Regions from separate parts of the Monashia sp. NPDC004114 genome, predicted to be linked through region 2. Evidence: predicted binding sites of a transcription regulator. Region 2 holds the regulator's gene; the other holds the start of a gene.
The links. The regulator HspR, encoded in region 2, represses chaperone genes until heat shock. The targets are predictions, from matches to a motif close to AAGTTGAGTCNNNNNGACTCAACTT.
Positions count from the first base shown of each region.

Region 1 (15,095 bases), on a different contig from region 2:
CGCCGGGTCTATGCCGAGCTCGTCGGCGTGGGCGCGGACCCACGACAACGCGATCTGCGCGGACTCTTTCATGACGTCCCCGAGCTGCCCGGTGAGGGTGAGGTTCTGCCTGTCGCCGGGGACCGAGGTGGCCTCGACGAAGAGAACATCGCCGCCCATTCCCGTGACCGCCAGCCCGGACGCGACACCGGGAACCGAGGTGCGTTCCCGCGACTCGGGGGTGAACCTGGGTCGGCCGATGAGGTCTTTGAGGTCGTCCAGGTCGATGGCCACCGGGGTGTTCCTGAGTGAGGCCTTCCGGAATGCCTTGGCCAGCAGCCGCTCCATCTGTCTCACACCGGCTTCGCGGGTGTGGTTCGCGGCAATCTCCCGCAGCGCGTCGTCGGTGATGGTGAGCTCGTCCGGGGTCAGCGCGGCGCGCTCGAGCTGGCGGGGCACCAGGAAGTCACGCGCAATGGCGACCTTGTCCTCCTCGGTGTACCCGTCGATGGTCACCAGCTCCATCCGGTCCAGCAGAGCCGGTGGGATGGTCTCGAGCACGTTCGCGGTCGCGATGAACAGCACGTCGGACAAGTCGAGGTCGAGCTCGAGATAGTGGTCGCGGAACGTGTGGTTCTGCGCCGGGTCGAGCACCTCGAGCAGCGCCGCGGCCGGGTCGCCCCGGTAGTCCGAGCCGACCTTGTCGACCTCGTCGAGGAGCACGACCGGGTTCATCGACCCGGCCTCCTTGATGGCCCGCACGATACGGCCGGGGAGCGCACCGACGTAGGTGCGGCGGTGGCCGCGGATCTCGGCTTCGTCACGAACGCCACCCAAGGCGACCCGGACGAACCTACGCCCCAGGGCTCGGGCGACCGACTCACCCAACGATGTCTTTCCGACGCCTGGAGGGCCGGCCAGCAGCACGACGGCGCCCGAGCCACGGCCGCCGACGACCGACAGGCCACGCTCGGCGCGGCGGGCCCGGACCGCGAGGTACTCCACGATCCGCTCCTTGACCTCGTTCAGCCCGTGGTGGTCCTCGTCGAGCACCGCGCGGGCCGCATTGATGTCGGCAATATCCTCGGTCGTCACGCTCCACGGCAGGTCCAGGACCGTGTCGAGCCAGGTGCGGATCCAGCCCGCCTCGGGGTTCTGGTCGCTGGAGCGTTCCAGCTTGTCGACCTCCCGCAGCGCCGCCTCACGGACAGCCTCAGGCAGGTCGGCGGACTCCACCCGCGCCCGATAGTCGTCCGAGCCGTCCGGCTCGCCCTCACCGAGCTCCTTGCGGATCGCGGCGAGCTGCTGACGGAGCAGAAACTCGCGCTGGTTCTTCTCCAGTGACTCCCGGACATCGGACTCGATCTGGTCGTTGACCTCGGACTCTGCCAGGTAGGTCTTCGTCCACTCGATGAGCAACGGGAGCCGCGCTGCCACGTCGGGCGTCTCGAGCAGCTGGTGCTTGCGCTCGGTCGACAGGTACGGCGCCCAGCCGGCAGTGTCGGCGAGCAGGTCGGGGTCGGTGATGGCGTTGATCGAGTCGATGATCTGCCAGGCCTCGCGCTTCTGCAGCAGCTCGACGACGAGCTTCTTGTAGTCGCCCGCCAGAGCGCGCAGCTCGTCGGTCACAGGTGTCGGGTCGACCGGTTCGGCCTCGACCCACAGGGCGGCGCCGGGGCCGGTCACGCCGACGCGGATGAGCGCACGTGAGCCAGTTCGCAACACCGCGGCTGGTGCGCCGCCGCGGAACGTGCCGACCTTCTCGACCTGCGCGACCACGCCGTATGAGGGGTAGGCGCCGTCGAGGCGGGGTGCTACGAGGAGTTCGGGGGTGCCGCCGTTGGCGGCGGACTGTGCCGCGTCGACCGCTGCGCGCGCTCCCTCGGTGAGCTCGATCGGCACGACCATTCCCGGCAACAGCACCACGTCGTCGAGGAACAGCACCGGAAGTTGTTTCGAGGTCATCAGAGTCCTTGTCACAAGTTGAGTTGTTCTCACTCAACCCTGGGACCTGGCCTGTTGTTCCCGGTGGCACCGTTCGGCCGATGGCACGGCATCTGGGCACCCCGCTGGGTCAGTGGGACGGGGCACCCGGTCGCCTGGGCCGTGTCATTCGCTGCGTGGCTCAGCACGTCTCGTCATCGAGTCGGCCCAGGATCTGGCGGGCTGCGTCGCGCAGGGCGTGCTGCGCGCCCGTGTCGAGGGCGTCGAAGACGAGGCCGCGTACGCGTTCGACGTGCCCCGGCGCCGCCTGGACGAGGTAGTCGTAGCCGGCGTCGGTGAGGATCGCGTTGGTGAACCGGCCGTCGCTCGGATCGGGCTCGCGGCGCACCAGGCCGCGTTTCTCGAGACGGGCCATCAGGTGAGAGAGCCGAGAGAGCTCGGAGTTGGCCAGGACCGCGAGCCGGCTCATCCGGATCGTGCGGTCCGGCTGGTCGGACAGGCCGGCCAGGACGTAGTACTCGACGAAGCCCAGGTCCGAGTCGCACTGCAGCTGACTGCTCAGGGCCGCCGGCAGCCTGGCAAGCAGCAGGTTCAACGCCTGCCAGGTCTCCAGCTCGTCGGAGGTCAGCCAGCGCGCTTTGCGCGTCGACGGCCCCTGGCTTCCACCCATGCGCCCAGTGTAGGGCCCCGCCGCCCGTGACTTGAACATTCATGTGATCTGGTGGACCATGGCTGTTACATGAAGATTCAAGTCAAATCTGAAGGAGGAGCCCGGTGAGGGATCTGAAGATCGCCGTCATCCTCGGCAGCACCCGCCCTGGTCGCAATGGCAAGGCGGTGGCCGACTGGGTGATCGAGCAGGCCCGGGGCCGTTCCCGCGCGACCTACGAGCTGGTCGACCTGCTGGACTACCCGCTGCCGCACCTGGACGAGCCGCTGCCCGCGGCGATGGGCCGCTACCAGCACGAACACACCAAGCAGTGGGCGGCGACCGTCGCCCAGTTCGACGGGTTCGTGTTCGTCACACCGGAGTACAACCACTCCACCAGCGGTGTGCTGAAGAACGCCATCGACTACCTGCAGGCCGAGTGGCACAACAAGGCAGCCGCCCTGGTCGGGTATGGCGCCGTCGGTGCCGCCCGCGCGGTCGAGCACCTGCGCGGTGTGCTCAGCGAGGTCCAGATCGCGCATGTCCGGCAGGCGATGGCGTTCTCGTTCTTCACCGACTTCGAGAACTTCTCGGTCTTCACGCCGGCCGACCTGCACAAACAGTACGTCGGAGTGATGTTCGACCAGCTCGAGGCGTGGGCCGGCGCGCTCAAGCCCTTGCGCGCAAACCAGGAGGCCGCGGCGTGAACGCCGTCGTCTGGTCACCGTGCTGCTGGCCCGCGTCTTCCTTGCCGCGGGAGTCATGAAGCTCACCGGGGCGCAGTCCGAGCTCGTCCGGGCCGGGCAAGGTAGGGCGCGCGACCTCGCGTCAGGCCGGGGCGACGTCGTCACCGGATGACGCCGGGGCGAAGATGGGCGCATGACTGAAGGCACGCCGGCGGCCACGGACCACGGGCCGAACGGTCTGCCGCCCTACCTCACCGCGACCGCCGCAGAGCTCGCGGCCGAGCGGGTCGCCGGGGCTGACGAGGACGTCCACTTCACCGAACGCCTCGCAGCGGAGGTCATCAGCCGCCTCTCGCGGCCGGGTGACCGTGTCCTCGACCCGTTCGCCGGGTTCGGCACGACCCTCGCAGTCGCCCACCGCCTCGGCAGGTTGGCGGTCGGTGTCGAGCTGCTGCCCGAGCGGGTCGAGCTCGTCCGGTCGCGGGTCCCCGAAGCGACCATCATCGAGGGCGACGTGCGGGGCCTGCACCGGCTCGTCACCGAGCCGGTCGACCTCTGCCTCACCTCGCCGCCCTACCTCACCGCCAACGACCACCCGCACGACCCACTGACCGCCTACACCCGGATCGGCGGGGACTACGGCACCTACCTTCGGGACCTGGCCGCGATCGTCCGGGACGTCCGCAACCTCTTCCGGCCGGGCGGCCACCTCGTCCTCAACGTCGCCAACATCCGCCACGCCGGCTACACGACGACCCTCGCGTGGGACGTCGCGAGAACCGTGAACCGGGTGCTGCCCTTCCTTGGCGAGACCATCGTCTGCTGGGACACGCTCCCGCACGACCTCACCGGCGACTACCTGCTCACGTTCGGTGGCGAAGGGTGAGCCGCGCGCGGGAGCCGGCCCAGCGGCATACCGGATAGGTCGTATGCCGCTAGGCCAAAGCGGACGGTAATGCGGCCCTGGGACGCCGAAAACCGTAGAGCTACAAGCACTCTCGGGCCATGGCGAGGCTGTGACCAGCACTGATGAAAGCGCGGCCAAGGACTCGAACCCCGAACCCAGTGCGTCTCGGGCTGCGTCGAGCGTTGCTGCCCGTCACTGCCCGCAAAGGTCAATTGACGTGCAGGTATGCCGTTCTGCGTGGACTCCTCCCTTGCCTGCCTGTTTCCGTCCAAAGGCGGGAGGTTACGCGGGCGCAGGATCCGTCCGAGCCTGTCCATCGACTGCCCGAGCGACACCGTCACGCGATGCCCGCAGCGCGCGTGTGACCTGGCGTCGTGCAGGACCGCTCGGGCTCCACCGCAGCCGGACCCGAGCTCTCGGTAATTCGCCAGTAACGGCGCCCACCTAGCCTCGCCGGCGAGATCGAAACCGTGCCCGAAGCCACACCGGGACCACCGCGGGGCAGATCCCTGCTCGCATCGTCCACCGAAGGAAGAACACCCCCATGCATCTGTTCAGTAGCGCCCGGCGCCGGACGGTGCCGTGGGCGGCCGCAGCGGCCGTCGCGGTGCTTGCCGGGTCGGCGCCAGCCGCCACGGCCCTCGCCACCGCCGAGACCGGCGGAGCCCACGTCGATCCCACCGTCACACAGCTCACCGATGCCGGCCGAAGCTCGACCTTCTTCGTCGTGCTCAAGCAGAAGGCCGACCTGTCGGGTGCCAAGGCCGGCCACGGCCATGCGGAGAAGGCGACCGCGGCATACGCCGCGCTGCGCGCCAACGCCGCATCGAGCCAAAGGTCACTGCGGTCCTACCTGGACAAGGAGAAGGTCGGGTACCAGTCGTACTGGATCGCCAACGCGCTGGAGGTCACCTCCGCCGACCCCGGCCTCGTCGACGCCCTGGCGGCTCGGCCGGACGTCGCGAGCATCGTCTCCGAGCACCACTACGCATTGGACGGGGTCGAGGCCACCGCGGCACCCGCGGCTGCCGCCGCACCCGCGGCAGGCCTCGCGGCCGTGACCCCCGAGTGGGGTGTCGCCGACATCAAGGCGGACCAGGTCTGGTCCCAGTACGGCACCACCGGCGAGGGCATCGTCATCGCCAACGTCGACTCCGGCGTGCAGTACAACCACCCGGCTCTCGTGGGGACCTACCGCGGCAACCTCGGCAACGGCGCCTTCTCCAACGACTACAACTGGTTCGACCCGACCGGCCAGTGCGCGACCTCCGGTGGCTTCCCGTGCGACAACAACGGCCACGGCACGCACACCATGGGCACCATGGTCGGCCAGGGCGGCATCGGCGTCGCGCCGGGCGCCAGGTGGATCGCGGCCAAGGGCTGCGAGGCAGCGAGCTGCTCCGACAGCTCGCTGCTCAAGTCGGGCCAGTGGATCCTGGCTCCGACCGACCACAACGGCCAGAACCCGCGCCCGGACCTGGCGCCGGACATCGTCAACAACTCCTGGGGCGGCGGCGACACGACCTTCTACCAGGACATCGTCGAGGCGTGGAACGCGGCCGGGATCTTCGAGGCCTTCGCCGCCGGCAACGACGGTGACGGCCATACCTGCTCCACCGCGCACGCTCCCGGCTCCCAGGCTCCGTCGTACGGCGTCGGCGCCTACGACCAGAACGGTGTGATCGCGTCGTTCTCGGGCTTTGGTCCCTCGCTCGTCGACGGGTCGATGAAGCCGAACATCTCGGCGCCGGGCGTCAACGTCCGCTCTGCGTTCCCGAACAACACCTACCGCAACCTCAACGGCACGTCGATGGCGACGCCGCACGTCGCGGGCGCCGTGGCGCTCCTGTGGTCCGAGGCCCCGTCGCTGATCGGCAACATCGACGCCACGCGTGCGCTGCTCAACCGGGCCGCACGCAACGTGGATGACACGCACTGCGGCGGCACCGCGGATGTCAACAACGTCTGGGGTGAGGGCAAGCTCGACATCCTCGCGGCCGTCGACGCAGCGCCGCACACCGCAGCCGTCATCACCGGACACGTGGCCGACAAGGTGTCGGGCGCCGCAGCCGCCAACATCGCGGTGACTGCGTCGGGCGAGACCACCACTCGGACGGTCACCACGGCCGCCGACGGGTCCTACCGTCTGGTCCTCCCGGCCGGCACCTACTCGTTCTTCCTGAGCGGCTACGGCTACGCGAACCTCGACGAGTCCGGGTATGCCGTCGTGACGGGTGGCGACACCACGAAGGACTTCGGGCTCGACCCGGTTGCCCACCACAGCGTCACCGGGACGGTGCTCGACGTCACCGGCAAGCCGCTGGCCAAGGCCGCCGTCTCGATTGCGGGCACGCCGCTTCCCGAGGTGGCCACCGACACGCAGGGCAGGTTCACCTTCCCCGACGTCGCCGAGGGGTCGTTCACCCTCAACGCGCGTCCCGCCGCTCCGGTGCTCTGCAACGGCGTGTATGCCGGTGCCCTGACGGTCGACGGTGACGAGAGCACCACGGCCCAGGTGCCGAACCGCACTGATGCCGGCGGCACTGTCAGCTGCGCCCCGGCCACGTACTCCTGGGTCAACGGGTCGTCCAAGGTCTCCATCAGCGGAGACGAGGACGCCGCGACGGTCGCCCTGCCGTTCCCCGTGAAGTACTACGGCGTCTCGTACACCAGCGCGTCGGTCACCACGAACGGTCTGGTCAACTTCCTCCAGCCGCGCCTCGGCGACTACTCGAACACGGCGCTTCCTGCCGCAGCCCAGCCGAACGGCATTCTCGCGGTTCTCTGGGACGACCTTGTCCTCGACAAGAAGTCGAGCGTCCAGACGACCACGAGCGGCACCGTCGGTTCCCGCCGCTTCGCGATCGTGTGGAACAACGCGGCGTTTGCGGCCGACACGTCCGTCCGCGTCTCCTTCGAGGCCGTGTTCGACGAGGCAACCGGCGCGATCACCTTGCAGTACAAGGACATCGCGGGGAACGCGCTGGAGCTGGGCGGTTCGGCGACCGTCGGCATGGAGAACCAGGCCGGCAGCGACGCCCTCCAGTACTCCTTCAACCAGACCGTCCTGACCGACGGCTCGGCAATCCGCTTCTCGCAGAAGGCAACCTCATGAACAAGACCAGAACCACCGGCCTGGCCTGCGCCCTCGTCGCCGCGGGGCTCGCGTTCGGCCTGTCCCCGTCGGCGGCCACCGCCGACGACGGCGACCTGCTTGTCCTGACCGACACCCAGACCCAGGAGCTCGCAGCCCGCCTGCAGCTCGACCCGTACGGCGACCTCGCCGACCGGACCTACGACCCGCAGGGCGCCTCGCCGACCAACGGCGCGGACACCATGGCCGGCACCGACACAGCCACCACGGGTGCTGACACGGGCACGGACACGGGCACGGGCACGGGCACGACGACCGGCGATGGAAGCAGCCAGGCGTCCCTCGATGCGGTCCCTGCCCTCAAGGCCAACGTGCGCGGCGCGGTCGAGGGCGCGCAGGGCATGGCCGTCACCGTTCCGGTGGCCGACCCCGCGGGTGACTACTTCACCCTCCACGCCCTCGGCAACATCTCGCGGCGCACCCCGGACGGGAAGCTGGCGTGGGAGCGGACCAACACCTCCTTCTACCAGGAGTGGAACCTCCCGGTCGCCTCGCCGCGCTTCTCGCCGGAGCCCTACCCGGCCCGAATCGTCATGGGCTTCAACGCCGTCGGGCCCTTCACTCCGGCGTCCGACAACGGCTACGCGACCGGCGACCTGACTGGCGACGGGGTGCCGGACGTGGTGTTCACGGCCGACGTCGGCACCTTCCCGTTCCGCCCGTTCGTCAAGGCCGGCTACCCGCTGCCCACCGGCACCTTCGTCACGGTGCTTGACGGTGCCACGGGCAAGACGCTCTGGAGCAACGTGTACCCCGGCGTCTACAACATCACCGTCGTCGGCAAGACCCTGGTGATGGCCGACAGCCCGACGTTCAACCTGAACGCCCCCGCCACCTCGAAGGTGACCCTCACCGGCGTCCGCTTCGACTACGCGAACGGCGCCCTCACCCCGTCGAGCACGTGGACCTACGACACCGGCAAGACCAAGGCGAACACCGCCGGGTGGGCGAGCCTGAAGCCACTGGGCGGCGGCCTGCTCGCCGCGTCGTGGAACGTCCGGAGGACCACTGCGGCCCCCGTGCCCGAGGGTCACACACTGGTGCTCGACACCGCAGACGGGAGCGTGAGGTGGCAGAGCGCCAACCGGCTGTACTCGCGCCAGCTCCAGCTCGACTCGTCCCGCGGACGCCTGGTCGCCATGGAGCAGTCCGACCCGAACGAGGGCGTGCGGTACGAGATCGCGGCCTACTCCATCGCCGACGGCACCCGCACCGTGTTCGACTCCCGGATCAACGCGCTGCCGATCGACCTCGAGGTCGGTGACGTGCAGGGGGACACCAAGCCGGAGTACGCGGTCAGCGAGGACACGCTCGACCCGAGCCTGTTCGTCAACGCGAACACCATCCGCGCCCTCGACGGCAGCACCGCCTCGGTGCTGTGGTCGCGCACGGTCAAACGGGACCCCGACTGGAGCAGGGACGGCGCGACCGCGTGGGGCCTGACCGCGGTGAACAGCACCATCGTCGCGGACTACACGGACGACAGGTCGGCGTCCGGCGCCGACAACCGCAGCGTGACCCGATACGCGCGGCTGGCGGCCCTAGCCGGCAACAACGGCGCGGTGAAGTGGGAGCAGCGCGGGGTCGTGGCGTCCCAGGCCTGGGCCCAGGCGTACCTGAAGGACAACGGGTGGCGGCTGCGCACGGTCGACACCGACCAGAACATCCGTACCTACAACCTGGGCAGCGGCAAGCAGGAGTCCGTGACGCCGCTCCAGAGCGTCCTCTCCTCCGGTGTGGTCATCGACGTCAACGGCGACGGCACGAAGGACGTCGTCGCGGGCGGCCAGTCGCACGGGGTCTACGCCTACGACGGAGCCTCGCTGCTCGCCGGTTCGCCGAAGCTGCTGTGGCAGGCCACGGCCCCGGGCCAGATCCACAAGATCGTCAAGGCCGACGTCAACGGCGACGGCCGCGAGGACCTCGTCGTCGCCGCCGACACGGCCGTGGTGGCCCTTGACTCCCGCACCGGGAAGGCGCTGGCGACGATCGACGGCCTCGGACAGTACGTCTGGACCGTGGCGGCGGCGGACCTCGACGGCGACGGCAGGGCCGAGATCGTCGTGCCGACCGACAAGGTGCGCGTCTACGGTGTCGACGGCAAGAAGCGATGGGAGTATGCCGCCCCGGCAGCCGCCGGCAGCGTGATCTTCGGCGAGGCCACCGTCGCCGACGGGCAGGTCTACGCCGAGTACACCAACCGCGTGGGGAACCCTACCCAGCCGCGCCCCGCAGGCGGCGTCGCCCTCAAGGCCGACGGCACCGTCGCCTGGACCGTCGACCCGGCACCCGAGGGAGCCCCGGGCCCGGTGGTCGGGATCCCGATGCGCGGCGCGACCTTCGCGTCGCCGGCGATCCCCTACGCGGACGGGCACGCAGTGGTCTACACGTGGTTCGTCCAGAACGCGGCGACCAAGGTCGTGACCACCTACGTCGAGATCCGTGACGGGCGCACCGGCCAGGTGCTCCACACCGGCACCGCGGGTGGCCCGTGGACGCTCGGCAGCTGGTTCACCGGCCCGGAAGGCCTGTACATGGGCAGCACGGCGTCGATCCGCCTATACGGCGCCAACGGCGCCGACTTCAGGGCCTCGACGACGGCCCAGATGGAGAACGCGGCGTTCGCCACGGGCCCCAACGGTGTCCGGTACCTGCTCACCAGCGGGGCGGCGTTCTTCCAGCTGTTCGACCCCGCGATCGTGACGTCGTCGACGAGCATCCCCCCGGCATACGGCAGGAACCTCGGCGGCAACCGCGAGATGGTGGTGGGCGACCTCGACGGGGACGGCAAGGACGAGCTTGTTTCGCTGAACTTCGACGATTCGGGCACCGACCGCATGGCCGGCCTCGAGGGTGGGGGCTACTCGGTCCCCTACACGGCGATCCGCTCGCTGACCGTGTTCACCCTGGACCCGTCCTGACCGGTCCCACGACCTGAGGGGGCGCGCACCCGCCTTCCGACGCCACGGCGCCGGGGGGCGGGTGCGTTGCCGGGGGTCTACTGTTCGCCCATGACGAGGGCGCGACCGGACAGGGGTGCCCTCGGCATACGTCCGCCGCTGCTCCGGCTGCAGCTCCTCGGCGGCTTCCGGGCCGTCCGCGACTCCGGCCCGCCGCTCGCCGAGCGGTGGACGCGGCCGAGCGCCCAGGCGCTGGTCAAGATGCTCGCGGTCGCGCCCGACCACCAGCTCCATCGCGAGGAGGCCATGGCGGCCTGCTGGCCGGAGGCCGACCCCGAGTCGGGCATCCGGAGCCTTCGGGTGGCCCTGCACGCCGCGCGTCGGGCGCTCGAGCCGGAGCTCGCTGCGCGAGCGCCGTCGGCCTACCTGACAACCGACGGGGCCATGCTCCGGCTGGAGCCCGACACCGTCTGGATCGACACCGACCACGCCGAGCGTCTCGCCCGGGCGGCACTCCAGACGGGCAGCACCGCCGACCTGGCCGAAGCCCTCGATGCGTTCACCGGGGAGCTGCTGCCGGAGGACCGGTATGCCGTGTGGGCCAGTGCCTGCCGCGACCGGCTCGTCGTCCTCGTGGAACGTCTCAGACTCGCCCTGGCGGACGCCCTGCTCGGCGACGTGCTCCCCGACGAGGCGGCCGCCGTCGCGCGTGACGTGCTCGCCGACAACCCGACCGACGAGCGCGCCCACCAGCTGCTGATGCGCGCGTACCTGGAGCAGGGGCTGCGCCGTCAGGCCATCCGCCAGTACCACGCGTGCCGCGACGTCCTCGACTCCGAGCTGGGCATCCGTCCGGGTCCCGACACCGAGCGCCTGCACGCGCTGGTGCTCGAGTCGCCCGGTGGCGGCTCGGTCCGGGCATCGGAGGACGATCTCGTGCCGCCGCCGGCGCTGCGCCAGCCACCCGCGTCGCCACTTCGCGGCCGCGACGAGGCGGTGACTGCGATGCTCGACGTCGCCGCTCCGCGGGTCCGTCTGGTCGGCGGTGAGGCCGGTCTCGGCAAGACGAGGCTCGTCACCGAGGCGGCCCGACTTCGGGCCGGAGCAGGCACTGCGGTCCTGTGGGGTGCCGGCCACGACGCCGAGGGGCACACGCCGTACGGCGCGTTCGTGGAGGCGCTCGACGGGTGGCTCGCGGACCGCCCGTCGGTGGAGCGGGCCCGGATTGGAGGCGAGTACCCGGAGCTGGCGGCGGTTCTGCCGACCCTCGGCTACGCGGGCGCCGACGCCGCGCGCAGCCCGGAGGACGAGCGGCAGCGGTTGTTCCGGGCGGCCGCCGGCTTCCTGGCGGACCTGTCGAATGCGGTGCCGGTCCACGTCGTCCTCGACGACATGCACGGTGCCGACCTCGGCTCCTTCCAGCTGTTGAGCCATCTGGCGCGACGCGCGGCTGCGGGGGACCATCCCGCGTGGACGTTCGCCGTCGCCTACCGCGACGACGAGCTCGCCGAGTCGGACCCACGCCGGATGGTGCTCGAGTCACTGCTCCGCGACGGTCTCGCGGGCCGTGTCGCCATCGGGCGGTTGAGTCGCCAGGACTGCGAGGCCCTCGCCGCGGACGTACGGGCGCTCCCGACGGACGGCGTCCCCGACGAGGTGTGGGAGCTCTCCCTGGGGAACCCGCTCTTCGCGACGGAGCTCGCCCGGCGCAGCGACGAGCCCGACGGCGACCCGCACACCCCGCCCGGCGTTCGGCAGCTCGTGTCGGCGCGGCTCGCCCGGCTGGCCCCCGCGACGCGCCGGATCGTCGAGGTCGCTGCGGTGGCCGGAGGCGACGCCGCCCTGTCCGAGGTGCTCGAGGTCGCTGCGGAAGGGCTGCACCCGGCGCTGTCGGTGGCCGAGGCGACGGCCGCCGCAGACGACGCCGTGTCGGGCACGGTCCTCGCCGAGCGAGACGTGGTCATCGACGGCAGGCCCGTCGCGGGCCTCGTCTTCGACCACCCACTCGTACGGATGACGTGCTACGAGCAGATCTCGGTCGCCCGCAAGCGTCTGCTCCACGCCGCGTACGCCGACGCCGTCCTGCGCCGGCGCCCGGATGCCGTGGACACCCTCGCCGCGCACCTGGCGCGGGCCGACGATCCGCGCGCCACGGCATACCTGCGCCAAGCGGCGGAGCGTGCTGCCGCGTTGTGCGCCAACGATGCCGCGGACCACTACTACTCCGAGCTGACGGATCGGCTGGACACCGCGGCCGTCGAGGCGGCGTGGGCACGCATCGACCACAGCGACGTGCTCCAGCGGATGGGACGGTACGAGGAGGCCGCTCGCGTGCTGCGCGAGGCGGCGGAGGATCTTCGGCGCCGCGGTGACGAGGACGGCGTGGTGCTGGCCACGGCGCGCCTCGCGGATGTGCTGATCCGGTCGGGGGTCGTCGACGACGCGGCCACCGTGCTCGCGGCCGATCAGCCGACCGACGCGACCTCGGCCCTGGCCGCAACGGTGCACCACCTGAGCGGTGCGCTGCTGTGCCTCGTGGTCGGTCGGTACGCACAGGGTGTGGAGGCCGCCCGCCTCGCGCGCGCCCACGCAGAACGGGTCGCCGGGCCGAAGCGACGCGGTCTTGTCGCGAGGGCCCTGCAGTACCAGGCCGCGTCCCTCGCGCTCGACGGGCGGTTCGGCGAGGCGGGGCCGGTCGCCAACGAGGCCCTTCCTCACGCCGAGGCATTCGGGGACCCGCTGGTGCTCGCGTCGGTGCTGTCCGTGCAGCGCGAGCAGTCGCGACGGTCCGGTCGGCTGCGTGAGGCGCTGGAGACCGGTCACCGGGCACTCGAGCTGGCGGAGCATTCGGGTGACCCGGTCGGCGTCGCGTTCGAGCAGGCCAACCTTGCCGAGCTCCACCTGCTGCTCGACGAGGCCGAGGCGGCCGAGACGCTGGCTCGGAGCGCCGTGGACTCGTCGCGGTCGGGGCCGGACCTGTCTACCGCGTACGCGCAGGTGGCGCTCGCGCGAGTACGCATGCGCACTGGCTCGGGCGACCCCGGCGAGCTGCTGGACGCGGCCCTCGAGGTGGCCTCGACCCGGAAGGACAAGCAGGCCGAACGCGAGGCGCGGGTCGCAAAGGCGGAGTGGCTGGTCCGCGCGTCGCTTCCCGACGAAGCGCTGGCCGTGCTCGGCGACGTGCCGGGCCTGGCCACCGGGGCGATCGGTGCATGGGCGCACCTCGCGGCGGGCCGGGCCGAGGTCGCGGCCACCACCGCGCGTGCCGTGATCGTCGACGCCCAAGCCGTGGGGGAGTGCCTCACGGAGGTGGAAGCGCGGACCGCGCACGCGGCCGCTCTTGGCGCGCTCGGTCTGGCCGACCAGGCAGCGGACGAGTTCGCCGCGGCATACGATCTCGCGTCACGTATGCCGTTCCCCGCGGGACTGCGGCGGATCGAGCAGGCATGGGCGACCGGCAGGCTCGAGCCGGCTCCACAAGCGAATGAGTGAGGCGCTTCAGATGGTGCGATCCGGTCAAGTTCGGCACAAAGTCGTGTTCATCGAGAGCTCGGCTCAGAGGGCCTGGGCTATCTCAGGTCTGACCAGGCAGTCGCCGACGTTTGTGCCTCCGCGCACAGGCTGACGGTAGGCGTGCCCTGGGCGCCGAAAGCCCGAGAGCGACAACAACCTGTCGAGGACTGGCTCGCTATGGGGCACGACCCGGTCGGCCAATCCCGCCGTGCCCCAGGCACGTTCCCCGATCGCGGTCCATTCTTGGCGACACTACGACACCTGCCGCGGACAGCCCGGGTGGCCGCCCGGCTCAAGCGGCATGTGAGCGAGCCTGGTCACGGCCCTGCTTCAAATGTCGCGACCAGCTGGTCGTGAAGCTCAGGGTCGGCCAGAACCACAACTTCGTCTCCTACCTGCAGCTGTGTGTCGCCGCGGACCGTCACGAGGACCCTGTCGCGCACCACGATGCTCACCCACATGTCCCCGATCTCGTCCACGATGTCGGCGATCGTCCTGCCAGCTGCTCGCGTCCCGGGCCCGACCCGCAGTCGGTGAACGCCGTCGGGCTCGGCCCGAAGACGCACACCCAGAGCCCACGGCTCGGGCTCGATCATGCGCGTTGGGAGACGGAGCCGGCGCACCATGGTGGGCACCAGGCTGCCCTGGACGAGAACCGAGAACACGACGACCACAACGACGATGCCGTAAAGCCGTTCAGCTTGCGGGACATGGGCGGCGCGCAGCAGCTCGCCTAGGAGGATCGGAACCGCACCCTTCAGACCGGCGAGCATGATGAACACCAGTTCGTTCGACCGTAGTTTCGCCGGGATGAGGCAGACCCCGACAACGCCGGGCCGGATCAGCACCGCAAGACCTGCCCCCAACACGAGGCCCGGTGCCCAGACGTCAACCGACGTCAGGACGCTGAGGTCGACCGTGAGCCCCAGCACGAGGAAGGCAACAATCTCCCCGAGGCTTGCCAGGGCGGAGTGGAAGCGTTGGATCTCGTGCTTGTACGGCGCGCCCGGGTCCCCGATGACGATGCCGGCCACGAACACGGCGAGGAACCCGGAGCCGTGGGCCACGGTGCCGACCCCGTAGATGAGCATCGCGACGAAGGTGGTGCGCAGGGGATAAAGGGCCTCGTTGGGCAGTGGCACTCGACGCATGAACCACAACAGGGCCCGACCCCCGATGACCCCCACAGCAAGGCCCACGGCCATCTGAAGGAGAAACTGCACGGCCACCTGACCTACCGAGGCCCAGGTCAGAGCACCTGCCGCAAGCAGACTGGTCATGAGCGCGATGCCGACCGGGTCGTTGGCGCCCGACTCGCCCTCCAGGATCGTGCCGCTGCGTCCCCGGATCTCCCGCCTGCCCA
Region 1 covers NZ_JBSGGK010000006.1:129,891-144,985, reverse strand. The annotation lists gene lon (endopeptidase La) at 1-1,944, opposite strand, end outside; gene ACWEOW_RS10080 (MarR family winged helix-turn-helix transcriptional regulator) at 2,105-2,593, opposite strand; gene ACWEOW_RS10075 (NADPH-dependent FMN reductase) at 2,698-3,279, shown strand; gene ACWEOW_RS10070 (hypothetical protein) at 3,299-3,430, shown strand; gene ACWEOW_RS10065 (DNA methyltransferase) at 3,452-4,144, shown strand; gene ACWEOW_RS10060 (S8 family serine peptidase) at 4,710-7,280, shown strand; gene ACWEOW_RS10055 (FG-GAP repeat domain-containing protein) at 7,277-10,240, shown strand; gene ACWEOW_RS10050 (ATP-binding protein) at 10,331-13,711, shown strand; gene ACWEOW_RS10045 (cation:proton antiporter domain-containing protein) at 14,050-15,095, opposite strand, start outside.
Region 1: the regulator HspR is predicted to act here: its motif matches at 1,960-1,984, upstream of lon (endopeptidase La).

Region 2 (15,095 bases):
GACGTGCAAGGCGTCCTCGACGCGCTCTTCGGGATCAACCGCGTCTGGATGCCGCACCCGTTCCACAAGTGGCTCGACTGGGAGGCCACGCTGCTTCCGCATCGCCCCGACCGGCTCGTCGAGCGCATCAGGTCGCTGCTCGTGGCGCCGCCGCACGAGGCGGTCGCGACCCTCGTCGGTCTCGTCGAGGACACCTATGCGCTTGCCGCCCAGCATGTTCCGGGCGCCGACGTGACCGGGCTCCGGGAGGCGTTCGAGCTGCGCCGGGTCGTCGACGCCTGACGCCCGCGCCGAGCTGCCGGGGAGGCTCAGCTGACGGTGACCAGGAGGACGCGGTCGTCGCCCTGGTTCGGCTGGGCCCGGCCGTCCCGGTTGCTCGTCGTGACGAGCAGGGTGTGATCGTCGAGCGCGAGCACACTTCGGAGCCGGCCGTAACGGCTGACGAGGAAGTCCTGCGGGCTCGCCACGACCTTCGTGCCGTCGAGCGGGATGCGCCAAAGGCGCTGGCCGCGAAGGGCCGCCATCCACACCGAGCCGTCGGCGACCGCGATCCCGCTCGGCGAGTCCTCGGGAGGGCCCCACTGCGCGACCGGGCCGGTGATCCCCTGCTGCGTGGTGAAGCCCTCCGTCTCGGGCCAGCCGTAGTTGTGCCCCGGCAGGATGAGGTTGAGCTCGTCCTCGCTGTGGTCGCCGAACTCCGATGCCCACAGCCGCCCGCCTGCGTCCCACGCGATGCCCTGCACGTTGCGGTGGCCGTAGGACCAGACGAGAGTCCCGAACGGGTTGCCGGGAGCAGGCTTGCCGGCGGTAGTCATCCGGAGGATCTTCCCGCCGAGCGACGAGCGGTCTTGCGCCAGAGGCGGATCGCCGGTCTCGCCGGTCGTGGCGTAGAGGTACCCGTCGGGACCGAACGCGAGACGTCCCCCGTTGTGCCGTATGCCGTGTGGGATGCCGGTGACGATGGCTCGCGGAGTACCGAGCTGGCCTCCGGCGGGCTTCGACGGGTCGTACGTGATGGCGGCGACGCGATTGTCGCTCGACGTGGAGAAGTACACGAAGATCGTTCTGTCCGAAGCGAACTGAGGGCTCACCGCAATGCCGAGAAGGCCGCCCTCGCCGCCCCTGGTGACGTCGGTCAGCACGCCGGGGACGGTGCCGACCGTGGTGAGCCGGCCAGTCGTGACGTCGAGCCGGCTCACGGTGAGGGAGTCTCGCGAGGTGATCAGGACCCCGCCGTCGCGCAGCCGCGCGAGGCCCCACGGGACGTCGATGCCCGTCGCCACGGTGCGCACGACTCGCACCGAGCCGGAGGCGGACCCGGGGCTCGACGCCGGCACGCTGGATCCGGACGCCTGCCGTGTCGTCGTGGACGGAGCCTGCGTCGTGGTGTCAGTGGCCGTGGCGGTGGTCGCGGGCGTGGACGACGTGGTCGGCGCGGTAGGACCAGTCGTCGAGCACGCGGCGATGACCGAGAGGGCCACCAGGGCCGCGCCCGCGCACGCGACCCGGCCGCGGTGGCTGCTGCGTCCGGCTCGGACTTGCGACACGAGGCACCTCCGGGGTCTCGTCTCGCACGGTACCCACCGCGGCTGTGCCCGCACCACGCTCACATAGGCGCGTCGCGCCGCTGTGACGGCTGAGACGAAGCGCTCACTCGACCAGGACTTCCCGCTCTCGTCGAGTGGGCGCTCCGTCCCACCAGCCCCCGTCGAGTGGGCACTCCGTCTCTCCCGGGCGCCCGGCATACGCTCGCGTGGAACCCGGTGGTGGTTTCATGTCGAGAAGAGGTGACCGGCTCCGCTCCACAGGTGAGGACCGCGACCGGCGCGGCTCACGACACAGGAGAGCACCATGGCGAAGTACCTGCTTCTCAAGCACTACCGCGGAGGCCCCGACGCGCACCGCCCCGTCCCGCCGATGGACCAGTGGGCGCCCGAGGACGTGGAGGCGCACATGGCGTTCCTGCGGCACGTGAGCGAGCTGCTCGAGGAGAACGGCGAGTTCGTCGATGCCCAGGCCCTCACCCAGACGCAGACCTGGGTCCGCTACGGCGGCCCGGACGCGGCACCGGTCACGACGGACGGACCGCACCCGGAGACCAGCGACCTCGTCGCCGGGTGGTACATGATCGACGTTGACTCGCGCGAGCGCGCGCTCGAGCTCGCGGCCTACGTGTCGTCGGAGCCTGGTCCTGGCGGGGAGCCGCTGTACGAGTGGATCGACGTGCGGGAGGTCATGTCCGGGGCTCCGGCGGACGACCTCACCTCGTGACGGACGACCCGGCAGGACAGCTGGACGAGGGCGCCCTGCGCGCCCTCGTCCCGCGGGTGCTCGCCGGGCTGGTCCGCCGGGGCGAGGACTTCGACGCCGCCGAGGACGCGCTCCAGGAGGCGCTGATCGAGGCGCTGCGGGTGTGGCCCGAGCACCCGCCGCGCGAGCCGCGAGCCTGGCTGACGACGGTGGCCGCACGGCGGCTCGTCGACGCGCGTCGCAGTGAGGCCGCGCGCTACCGGCGCGAGGAGGCGGCATATGCCGAGCCGCAGCCCATCGCGACCGAGGACGGCGACGACACGCTGATGCTGCTCTTCTGCTGCTGTCACCCGGGCCTCGCTCCCGCCTCTCAGGTTGCCCTCACCCTGCGCGCGGTCGGCGGCCTCACCACGCGCGAGATCGCGGACGCCTTCTACGTGCCGGAGGCGACCATGGCGCAGCGGATCAGCCGGGCCAAGCGGACTCTGAGGGGACGTCGGCTCGACCAGCCCGGAGACCTTGCCGTCGTGCTGCGCGTCCTCTACCTCGTCTACACCGCAGGCCATGCGGGTCGCGTGGACCTCGCCGGCGAGGCGATCCGGCTCGCGCGCCAGCTCACGCTCGCGACCGACGAGCCGGAGGCCCGCGGACTGCTCGCGCTCATGCTGCTCAACCACGCGAGGCTCCCCGCTCGACTCGACGCGCAGGGCCGCATCGTCACGCTCGACCGGCAGGACCGGGGCCTCTGGGACACGCGGGAGATCGCGGAGGGCGTCCGCGTGCTGCAGTCCGCTCTCGCGCTGCAGAGCGACGCGCGGCCACCGGGTCGCTACCAGGTGCAGGCGGCCATCGCGGCCCTGCACGACGACGCAGCAGTGGCGCAGGAGACCGACTGGCCACAGATCCTCGGGTGGTACGACGACCTCGTCGGCCTCACCGACGACCCCGTGCGCCAGGACCCGGCGGCGGTCCTCGGACGCGCGGTCGCGGTGGGCCACGTGCTGGGCGCACCCGCCGGGCTGCGCGAGACGGACCGGCTGCGTGAGGTGCTCGGCGACCGGCACCGTTGGTATGCCGTCCGCGGCTACCTCTACGAGCTCGGCGGTGACCTTCCCGCTGCCGCAACGGCATACGCCGACGCCGCCCGCCTGGCGACGGACGTCGCCGAGCACGAGCACCTGGTCCGCCAGGCCGCGCGGGCTCGGCAGCGGTAGACGCCTCGAGTGAGCCGCTCGACGGGTGGAAGCCGGTCGAGCGGTCAGCTCGACGTGCTCGGGATCACTCGGCGAGTCGGGGAACAAAGTCGCGACGACCAAAGTTGAGCCGAGGGAACGCAAGAATTGCGAGCGCGGTTTTGACAGGCACCCGCCGGTCGGAGCAGATTGGGCACGAGCCTCCTGCACCGCGTGCGAGCGGTTCGCGCGAGACCCCAGACCAACACGCTCTTCACACGAGTCCACACCAGCAAGGAGTTACCCATGGCACGTGCGGTCGGAATCGACCTCGGTACGACCAACTCGGCCGTCGCCGTCCTCGAGGGCGGCGAGCCGACGATCATCACGAACGCTGAGGGCGGCCGCACCACCCCGTCCGTCGTCGCGTTCGCCAAGAACGGCGAGGTGCTCGTCGGCGAGGTCGCCAAGCGCCAGGCCGTCACCAACGTCGACCGCACGATCCGGTCGGTCAAGCGCCACATGGGCACCGACTGGAAGTCCCCGGAGATCGACGGCAAGCGCTACACCGCGCAGGAGATCAGCGCCCGCATCCTCCAGAAGCTGAAGCGCGACGCCGAGTCCTACCTCGGTGAGACCGTCACCGACGCCGTGATCACGGTGCCCGCGTACTTCGAGGACCACCAGCGCCAGGCCACCAAGGAGGCCGGCGAGATCGCGGGCCTCAACGTCCTGCGCATCGTCAACGAGCCGACTGCGGCGGCACTCGCCTACGGCCTCGACAAGGGCAAGGAGGACGAGCTCATCCTCGTCTTCGACCTCGGTGGCGGCACGTTCGACGTCTCGCTCCTCGAGGTGGGCAAGGACGCCGAGGACGGCTTCGCGACGATCCAGGTCCGGGCCACCAACGGCGACAACCACCTCGGTGGTGACGACTGGGACGACGTCATCGTCCAGCACCTCATCACCCAGGTGAAGAACAAGACGGGCCAGGACCTGTCCAAGGACAAGATCGCCATGCAGCGTCTTCGTGACGAGGCCGAGCGGGCCAAGAAGGAGCTGTCGACCGCGACCTCCACGAACATCTCGGCGCAGTACATCTCGATGACGCCCGAGGGTCCGATCCACCTCGACGAGACGCTGTCTCGCGCCCAGTTCGAGCAGATGACCAAGCAGCTCCTCGAGCGGACGAAGGCCCCGTTCCACCGGGTCATCGAGGACGCGGGCATCAAGCTCGCGGACATCGACCACGTCGTGCTCGTCGGTGGCTCGACCCGTATGCCGGCCGTGACCAACCTGGTCAAGGAGCTGAGCGGCAAGGAGCCCAACAAGGGCGTCAACCCCGACGAGGTCGTGGCTGTCGGCGCGAGCCTGCAGGCCGGTGTCCTCAAGGGTGAGCGCAAGGACGTGCTGCTCATCGACGTCACGCCGCTCTCGCTGGGCATCGAGACCAAGGGTGGCCTGTTCACCAAGCTCATCGACCGCAACACGGCCATCCCGACGAAGCGGTCGGAGATCTTCAGCACCGCCGACGACAACCAGCCGTCGGTCCTCATCCAGGTCTTCCAGGGTGAGCGCGAGATCGCCCAGCACAACAAGTCGCTCGGCACCTTCGAGCTGACCGGCATCGCGCCGGCCCCGCGCGGAGTGCCGAAGATCGAGGTCACGTTCGACATCGACGCCAACGGCATCGTCAACGTCTCTGCCAAGGACCAGGGCACTGGCAAGGAGCAGAAGATGACGATCACCGGCGGCTCGGCCCTGTCCAAGGACGAGATCGACCGCATGGTCAAGGACGCCGAGGCTCACGCCGAGGAGGACCGTAAGCGTCGCGACGAAGCCGAGGTGCACAACCAGGCCGAGCAGCTCGCGTTCTCGACCGAGAGCTTCCTCAAGGAGTCGGGCGACAAGATCCCGGCCGATGTCAGGACGCCCGTCGAGGAGTCGCTCGCCGACCTCAGGTCCGCCATCGCGAAGGACTCCGAGGCGACGGTCGAGGACATCAAGGCCAAGATCGAGGACCTCAACACGAAGTCGCAGGCGATGGGCCAGGCGCTGTATGCCGCCGAGCAGGCGTCAGCGAGCGCCGCTGGCTCGACGAGCTCGACGGGAGCGGAGGACGGCTCGCCGACCGGTGCGTCGTCAGGCGCAGCGGCCGACGAGGACGTCGTCGACGCCGAGGTCGTCGACGAGGACGAGGCCAAGGACGCCAAGTGACCGACGTCCCGAACACCGGCGCGGCCGGCGTGCCTGAGGGCTCCGAGCCCGAGGGCACGCCGCCCGGCGCGGCCGGCGGTCTGGCCGACGGGTCCCGTCGCCACCACTCGTACTACGAGGGAGGCGCGGGCGCGTCGTCCGAGCCCGGCGGTGACGACGAGTACGACCACGGCCCCGACGAGTCCGAAGGCGAGGCCCTCGCCCAGGAGGACGCCCTGGCCATGACCTACCTGGCAGACCTGCAGCGGCTGCAGGCCGAGTACGTCAACTACAAGAAGCGCGTCGACCGCGACCGCGACCTGATCCGCACCACCGCCGTGGGCAGCGTCGTCGAGGCGCTCCTGCCGGTCCTCGACGACATCTACATGGCCCGCCAGGCCGGTGACCTCGCCGACGGGCCGTTCGCCGCGATCTCGGACAAGCTCGAGTCGACCCTCGGCAGGTACGGCGTCGAGCGGCTCGGTGAGGCCGGTCAGGAGTTCGACCCGAACATCCACGAGGCGCTCATGCACGTGGAGGCCGACCTTCCGGAGGGCGCGACGGGTACGACTGTTGTGCAGGTGCTCCAGCCGGGCTACCGGATCGGCGAGCGTCTCGTCCGTGCAGCCCGGGTGTCGGTTGCCGACCCCGGCTGAGCGGCTTCCTGCTGGGGCACGCCCCGCCCGAGCTGTCGTGCGGGGCGGCCCCAGCGGCATACATCATGATGTGAGGACCACGACGATCACGACGATGCGGCCACGCGAGGACAAGGAGGCGCGCCATGGCTAGCCAGGACTGGTTCGAGAAGGACTTCTACTCGACCCTCGGCGTGTCCCAGGACGCCGACGCGGCGACGATCAAGAAGACGTACCGCAAGCTGGCGCGCGACCTGCATCCCGACCACAACGTCGGCGACGCGAAGGCCGAGGAGCGGTTCAAGGAGGTCGGGGAGGCGTATGCCGTCCTGTCCGACCCCGAGCAGCGCCGCGAGTACGACGCGATCCGCGCGATGTCGCACGGCGGCGCCCGCTTCACTGCGGGCGGCCCGGGCGGCGGGCCGGGCTTCGAGGACATCTTCTCGGCGTTCGGCGGCGCTCCCGGTGGGCAGCGAGTGCGCTTCAGCACCGGAGGCGCTGGCCAGCCGAACCTCGAGGACATCCTCGGGCAGATGTTCGGCGGCGGCGCCCCGGGCTATGGCGACTTCGGGGCCGCGGCGGGCCCGCGCCCGGGCGCCGACGTGAGCGCCTCGACCCGGATCGGCTTCCGCGACGCGGTCGAGGGCGCGACCGTGGCGCTGAGCTCGCCCGATCTCGGGCGGATCAACGCGCGAATTCCGGCTGGGGTCAAGGACGGACAGAAGATCCGGCTGCGCGGCAAGGGCCGGCCCGGTGACCCCGGCGCTCCGGCCGGCGACCTCATCCTGGCGGTCTCGGTCGACACCCACCCGGTCTTCGGCCGCGACGGCGACAACCTCACGGTCGACCTGCCCGTCACTTTCGCGGAGGCGGCGCTCGGTGCGACCGTGCCGGTGCCGACGCTCGATGGCGGCTCGGTCAAGGTCAAGATCGCCGCAGGCACCCCCAGCGGCCGCGTGCTGCGGGTCAAGGGCCGCGGCGTCAGACGAGGGGACCACACCGGCGACCTGCTCGCGAAGGTCCAGGTCGTCGTGCCCCAACGGCTCACCGACGAGGCCCGCGAGGCGATCGAGAAGATGGCCGCCGCCGAGGACGGTCACGACCCCCGGGCGGAGCTGTTCCAGCGCGCCCGCGGCTGACGGCATACGGCCCCCATCACGCACGACAGACGGAAGGCAGGTGACGACGATGGCGCGTAGGAACCCACGACCCGCTGGGCACGACGACGACGCCCCGGTGTTCGTCATCTCCGTCGCGGCCGAGCTGGCCGGGATGCACGCGCAGACGCTGCGCCAGTACGACCGGCTCGGCCTCGTCTCGCCGTCGCGCACGCGCGGCGGCGGCCGTCGCTACAGCACCCGTGACGTGGCGCTGCTGCGCGAGGTGCAGCGGATGTCCCAGGAAGGCGTCTCGCTCGCTGGCATCCACCGCATCCTCGAGCTCGAGAACCACGTCGAGGCCCTGCGCAGTCGCGTCGACGAGCTCACGGCCGAGCTCGAGGCCACCCGTGCCGCGCTCGCCCAGCCCCCGCGGGTCTTCGCGGTCGGGCTGCGCGGCGACGTCGTGCCGATGCGGCCCGGGCAGCGCCCGCCGCGGTCGCCCGCCTCGCAGGCTCTCGTCGTCTGGCGGCAAGAGGACCGCTGACCCGCCGGGTTCGCTTGTGGACCAAGGGGTCCAGCCGGGGCAGCGCGCGCCCGCGGTCTGTGCAAGGATGGCCGCGCCTCAAGCAACGGGGCCGTCAGTCCGGCCTGCCCGACTCGGGTGGCCAGACCCCGGAAAGTCCCGCGTGACACCTGATCACGAGAGCCCCTCGCCTCTCGCCTCTGCTCCAGGGGCTCACTTCGCCCCACACACCGAGATGGGGCGGCTCGTCGCCGCTCATGACTGGTCGGCCACCCCGCTCGGGCCGATCGACGCGTGGCCACAGACCCTCGCCACCGCCGTCGGCATCTGCCTGTCGTCCCGGTTCCCCATGCTGGTCTCCTGGGGCCCGGACCTGCGCATGATCTACAACGACGCCTACCTCGTGCTCCTGGGTCAGGCGAAGCACGCTGACGCTCTCGGCCAGCCGGTCGCGCACGTGTGGCCCGAGGTGTGGGATGTCATCGCGCCGATGTTCTCGGGAGTCATGTCCGGTGCGCCCGCGACGTGGTCCGAGGACCAGTGCCTCGTGGTCGACCGGCGCGGCTTCCTCGAGGAGGCCTTCTTCACCTGGACGTATGGCCCGATCCACGGCCCGGACGGCACGGTCGAGGGCGTGCTCAACGTGGCCGTCGAGACCACCGACACGGTGGTGGCCGACCGCCGAGCGCGCTGCGCTGCCGAGCTCGTCGCGGCACTCGCAGGCGCCGAGGACGCCTCCGGCGTGCGCGCCGCCGTGCAACGGACCATGGGTGCCGGCCTGGCCGACCACCTGTCGGTCGACCTCGTGCTCGCCGGTGACCAGCTTGGCGATCGAAGCACCCGTGACCTGCGGTCGGTCGCGGTGCGCGAGCCGGGCAGCACCGAGGCCGTCGGCAGTCTCGACGTCGAGCCCAACCCGCTGCGGCCGTGGGATGCGAGCCTGGAGCGACACGTGGAGACCTGCGCGACGCACGTGGCGACCGCGCTCGGCGGGCTGCAACGGCTCGAGCAGGAACGCCGACGGGCCAGCGCCCTGGCCGACCTCGACGCCGCGAGGTCGACCTTCTTCGCGAACGTGAGCCACGAGCTGCGCACACCCCTGACGCTCGTCGCAGGCCCGGCCCACGACGCTCTCGAGGACGTCCGGACCCCGTTGCCGGACGTCCATCGCGAGCGGCTGTCCCTCATCGAGCGCAACAGCGGCCGGCTCATCTCCCTCGTCGACCGGCTCCTGGACCTGACCAGGCTCGAGGCGGGTGTCGTGCAGCCGCACCCCTCCGAGGCCGACGTCTCGGCCGTGACCCGAGGCCTCGCCGACGGGTTCCGCCCGGCGGTCGCCCGCGCCGGTCTGGCGCTCTCGGTGTCTTGCGCCGACCTGCCGTCCGCGGCCTACCTCGACGTCGAGATGTACGAGCGGATCGTGCTCAACCTGCTCTCGAACGCGGTGAAGTTCACGGTCGACGGATCGATCTCGGTCGTGCTCCGCCCCGTCGGCGACGGCTTCGAGGTCAGTGTGTCCGACACCGGCGTCGGCATCGCGGCCGAGGACGTGGACCGGATCTTCCAGCGCTTCCAGCAGCTCGCGCCGGCGACGGGGCGTTCGCGCGGCGGCGCCGGCATAGGGCTGTCCCTCACCCGCGAGCTCGTCGAGCTCATGGGTGGCCGGATCGCGGTTCGGTCCGAGCGCGGCGTCGGCAGCACCTTCTCGGTCGAGCTGCCGGTGACGATGCCGACCCCGCCCACGGACGGGAGCCACGGGCAGTCGATCACGCGCCGACCGCTCGAGTCGTTCATCGACGAGGTCACCCTCCAGACGGTGGCGGCCGATCCTGCCGCCGAGACGGCTGCCGGCTCGGGGGCCGGCTCGGGGGCCGGCGCCAAGCCACGCCTGCTCATCGTCGAGGACCATCCTGACCTGCGGAGATACCTCGTCGACGCCCTCGGGGACGACTACGACGTCACCGCGGCGGCCGATGGCCTGCAGGGGCTGGCCCTGGCCCGCACTCGCCGCCCCGACGTCGTCCTTGCCGACGTGATGATGCCTCGCCTCGACGGCAACGCCCTGGTCCATGAGCTGCGCGCGGACCCGGCGACGGCCGAGGTGCCCGTCGTGCTGCTGTCCGCCCGCGCCGGTGCAGAGGCACGGGTGAGCGGCTTCCAGAGCGGCGCCGACGACTACCTCATCAAGCCGTTCGTCCTGTCCGAGCTGCGAGCCCGCCTCGGCGCGGTCCTGCGCCGGCCGGCCCAGCATGACCAGGAGGCGCGCGAGCGCCGCGACCGGGCCGCGTCCCTGGCCTTCGAGCTCGAGGCGGCCGCCGAGCTCGAGCAGGTCGTCGTCGCCGCGGTCGCCGGGTTCAGCGTCCTGTTCGACGGAGCCGCCGCCGTGCGGGTCACGGCAGGCGAGGCCGACCTGCTCTTCACGCTCGATGGGGTCGCGGACCCCGAGAGCCTGCCCAGCGGCATACGGGACCTGTTGTCTCCTTCCTCCCAGCCCGTCCAGCCCGCACAGCCCGCCCGGGTGCGGGCGCCCGTGGTCGCGGGCGAGCCCGACCCGGTCCGCACCGGGCTTCTGCTCACCCCGTCGAGCGCGTCGTCGACCTGTCGGGTCTGGGTGCAGTTCCGCGCGGTCCGTCTCGTGAGCGTGGACGAGGCGATCGTCGGCGACCTGCTCGCACGGAGCTTCGCCCACGCGGTCGACCGTGTGCTCGCCCGGCGGGACGCGGACGCCAGGGAGCGGCAGCTGCAGCAGGCGATCGAGAGCCACCGGTCCATCGGCCACGCCGTCGGCGTGCTCATCGAGCGGCACAAGGTGACGGCCGTCCAGGGCTTCGAGATGCTCCGGCAGGCATCGCTGCACCGGAACATCAAGCTGCGCGAGCTCGCGAGGCGCGTGGTCGAGACCGGCGAGGAGCCGATGCACGCCTGACCCACACCCGCGCGCCTTGCGCGCTCGCTCGACGTCAGCCGACCCGGTGCCGTCCCGAGCGCTGCGCCAGCGCCGCCCCGGAATGGGTGGCGGCGAGGCGCTTCATCCCCTTGGCGGGCCGGATCGGGACCGGCCACTTCGGCAGCGCGGCGTCGCCGTCGCGCACGCCCCGCATCCTCCTCCTGACCAGCGGCACCACCTCCGACCGGACGAAGAGCAGCTCGTCGCCGATGGCCGTCCGCCAGGGACGGCGCTCGCGGGGGCCGAGCTCCTTCACCCGCACGGTGTGCGGGATCCCGAGGGAGGCGAGCACGAAGGCCGCCATCCGCTTGTGCCCTTGGCGCGACATGTGGATCTTGTCGAAGGCCCAGAGCCGGGGGTCGTCGTACTCCCGCATCAGGGTGTGGTCGAGCAGCACCGCACCGTGCTCCTCGGCCAGCCGACGCACGGCGTCGTTGAACACCAGGATCCGGCGGCGCAGCGGTTCGAGCAGGAAGGTCGTCCTCGTGTCGAAGGTGGTGAAGACGAGGACCTGGGCACCGCTGTCGACCAGTCTGACGAGCGCCGCCTCGTACCGTTGCACGAGCCCGTCCATGTCGGTGCGCAGGGACAGGATGTCGTTGCCGCCCGCGTAGAACGAGATGAGCGTGGGCTCCATCGCCAGAGCCGGCTCGAGCTGATCGTCGACCACCTCGTCAAGCAGCTTGCTGCGGATCGCGAGGTTGGCATACTCCCACCGCTTGTCGTCGCGACCCAGCTGCTTGGCGACCCGGTCTGCCCACCCGCGAAACCCATTGGGGTAGAGGAGGTTCGGGTCACCGACTCCCTCTGAGAAGGAGTCGCCGACCACTACGAAACGCCCCGCCACCGGGTCACTGTCTCCCGAGGGCCCACCTCTGACGCAAGGGTGGTGCGGCGATCGTCGACGAGTGTTCGCCGAACCGTCGGCTGGCCGTCATGTCGACGCTGGCCTCCTTGCGCGAGTCCGACCGTATGGTGCCGGTCGTGAGCAGGTTCGTCGCGCTGGGCGACTCCCTCACCGAGGGGGTCGGCGACCCGCACCCGAGCTGCCCCAACGGCTTTCGCGGCTGGGCCGACATCGTCGCAGCGCGACTCGCGGTCCCTGAACCGAGGACCGAGTACGCGAACCTCGCACTCCGGGCGAAGCGCACCGTCGACGTCGCCGCGGAGCAGGTGGAACCGGCGATCGCGATGCGCCCCGACGTCGTCACCATCTGGGCAGGCGGCAACGACCTGCTCCGTCCGGTACTGCGTCGCGACGAGGTTCTCGACCCGCTCGAGGACGCCGTATGCCGTGTGGCCGGGACCGCTGGTCACGTCGTGCTGCTCACCGGTTGGGCGCCCATCGTCTCCCTGGTGCTTCGCCCCGTCCGTGCACGGGTTTCCATTTTCGACAACGGGATTCGCGAGATTGCCCGGCGTCACGGCGCGACCCTGCTCGATCTTGCGTCGCTGGCGGACTGGCAACATCCGGCCCTCTGGTCGGCCGACCGGGTGCACCCCTCGCCCGAAGGCCACGCACGCATCGCGGACGCGGTAGGGCAGCTCCTCGGACTGGCGCCGTCGGCGGGGGTGGCCGCGCCCGGCCCGCACGGCGCTGCCCGTCGGCTCCGGGACGGCATACCGGCTCAGCGTGCCGGCTACACCCAGTGGTGGCACGACGAGCGGGCATGGTGGTTCGACCATGCGGCACCACATGTGCGCAGGTGGGTCGCGCGGACGTCCTCACGTGAGCAGGTCCAGCCCAAGTGGGCGGTGCCCGTGCGGCCGGCGACCGCGTTCGGGTGGCGTGAGGGCGCCGAAGCGGTTCACGAGCCGGCCGACGTTGCCTAGTCTGGCTGGGTGGACCACAGGGAGGGTGGCGGCAACCCGGCCGAGCGAGAGCACCTGCTGGTGTTTCCCGACCGGGACGTCGCAGAGGAGATCGCGGACGACCTGGACTCCGAGGGCTTCGCGGAAGTGCATGTGGTGCGCGAAGCCCTTGCAGGAGAAGACGACTCGGACGACCACGAGTGGGCGGTGTACGTGCGTACCCCTGACGACGAGGCGTATGCCGCCCGCTTCGAGGCGCTGGCCGAGGAGAACGACGGGTGGTACGACCCCGACCCGAACGCGTGACGATCCCAGCGCTCCGCTCCCAAAGTTGAGCGGAATAGACTCAACTGTTGCTCGGTTGTCGCCAACGATCTTCATTCCCGACCAGGAGGACGCATGGACCTTCAGCTGACCAACAAGGCGCAGGAGGCGTTCGCGCAGGCCGCGACGACCGCCGCCGGCAAGCACCACCCGAACATCGAGCCGGCACACCTGCTTCTCGCGTTGGCAGCCCAGTCCGGCACCACCACCCCCGCGCTGCTCCAGGCGGCGGGCTCGAGCGTGGCGCTGGCCACCGAGACAGCCGAGAAGGCGATGGCCGCGCTGCCCCAGGTCACCGGGGGAGCCCAGCAGCCCCAGCTCTCGCGCACCGCCCTCGCCGCGATCCAGCAGGCGCAGCAGTACATGACGGCCATGGGCGACTCCTACGTCTCGACCGACCACCTGCTGCTCGCGCTCGCGCGCACGGGGCAGTTCGGCCTCGACGCCGACGCGATCGAGAAGGCCATCCCACAGCTGCGCGGTGGCCGCCCTGTCACGTCTGACAACCCTGAGGGGACCTACGAGGCCCTCGCCAAGTACGGCACCGACCTCACCGCCCGTGCCCGTGAGGGCAAGCTCGACCCCGTGATCGGGCGTGACGCCGAGATCCGGCGCGTCGTCCAGGTGCTCTCGCGACGCACCAAGAACAACCCTGTCCTCATCGGCGAGCCAGGAGTCGGCAAGACCGCGGTCGTCGAGGGCCTCGCGCAGCGCATCGTCGAGGGCGACGTGCCCGAGAGCCTGCGCGACAAGACGCTCTACTCGCTCGACCTCGGTGCGATGCTCGCGGGGGCGAAGTACCGCGGCGAGTTCGAGGAGCGGCTCAAGGCCGTGCTCGACGAGATCACCGGCTCGGACGGGCAGATCATCACCTTCATCGACGAGCTGCACACGGTCGTCGGCGCGGGCGCCGGTGGCGAGGGCGCGATGGACGCGGGCAACATGCTCAAGCCGATGCTCGCCCGCGGTGAGCTGCGGCTCGTCGGGGCGACCACGCTCGACGAGTACCGCCAGCACATCGAGAAGGACGCCGCCCTCGAGCGGCGGTTCCAGCAGGTCTTCGTCGGCGAGCCCTCGGTCGAGGACACCATCGCCATCCTGCGCGGGCTGAAGGAGCGCTACGAGGCTCATCACAAGGTGACCATCGCCGACTCGGCGCTCGTGGCGGCTGCGTCTCTGTCGGACCGGTACATCAGCGGACGACAGCTGCCGGACAAGGCGATCGACCTCATCGACGAGGCAGCGTCCCGGCTGCGCATGGAGATCGACTCGAGCCCCGTCGAGATCGACGAGCTCCGCCGCACCGTCGACCGGCTCAAGATGGAGGAGTTCGCGCTCGAGCAGGAGACCGACGACGCCTCGCGGGACCGGCTCGAGCGGCTGCGCAAGGACCTCGCCGACAAGTCCGAGGAGCTCGCCGCGCTGACCGCTCGCTGGGAGGCCGAGACGGCCGGGCTCAACGCGGTCGGCGACCTCAAGGCGCGCATCGACGACCTCCGGACCCAGGCCGACCGGCTGCAGCGCGAGGGCGACCTCGGCGCCGCCTCGAAGATCCTCTACGGCGACATCCCGGCTCTCGAGAAGGACCTCGAGCTCGCCCAGGAGCGCGAGGCCCGGGCCGTCCATGACGAGGAGCCGATGGTCAAGGAAGAGGTCGGCGCCGACGACATCGCCGAGGTCATCTCGGCCTGGACCGGGATCCCGGCCGGCCGGCTGCTCGAGGGCGAGACCGAGAAGCTGCTGCACATGGAGCAGCACATCGGCGCCCGGCTCATCGGGCAGGCCGAGGCCGTCCGCGCGGTGTCGGACGCCGTCCGCCGCACGAGGGCCGGCGTGTCCGACCCGAACCGCCCGACCGGGTCGTTCCTGTTCCTCGGCCCGACCGGCGTCGGCAAGACCGAGCTCGCCAAGAGCCTGGCCGACTTCCTCTTCGACGACGAGCGCGCGATGGTCCGCATCGACATGTCGGAGTACTCCGAGCGCCACGCCGTCGCCCGCCTCATCGGCGCGCCCCCGGGCTACGTCGGCTACGAGGAGGGCGGCCAGCTGACCGAGGCAGTGCGACGCCGGCCCTACTCCGTCGTGCTGCTCGACGAGGTCGAGAAGGCGCATCCCGAGACGTTCGACATCCTGCTG
Region 2 covers NZ_JBSGGK010000017.1:41,351-56,445, reverse strand. The annotation lists gene ACWEOW_RS19450 (hypothetical protein) at 1-282, shown strand, start outside; gene ACWEOW_RS19445 (PQQ-dependent sugar dehydrogenase) at 309-1,547, opposite strand; gene ACWEOW_RS19440 (YciI family protein) at 1,852-2,271, shown strand; gene ACWEOW_RS19435 (RNA polymerase sigma factor) at 2,268-3,464, shown strand; gene dnaK (molecular chaperone DnaK) at 3,729-5,639, shown strand; gene ACWEOW_RS19425 (nucleotide exchange factor GrpE) at 5,636-6,274, shown strand; gene ACWEOW_RS19420 (DnaJ C-terminal domain-containing protein) at 6,400-7,392, shown strand; gene ACWEOW_RS19415 (heat shock protein transcriptional repressor HspR) at 7,442-7,897, shown strand; gene ACWEOW_RS19410 (ATP-binding protein) at 8,040-10,802, shown strand; gene ACWEOW_RS19405 (SGNH/GDSL hydrolase family protein) at 10,837-11,670, opposite strand; gene ACWEOW_RS19400 (SGNH/GDSL hydrolase family protein) at 11,808-12,656, shown strand; gene ACWEOW_RS19395 (hypothetical protein) at 12,666-12,941, shown strand; gene clpB (ATP-dependent chaperone ClpB) at 13,035-15,095, shown strand, end outside.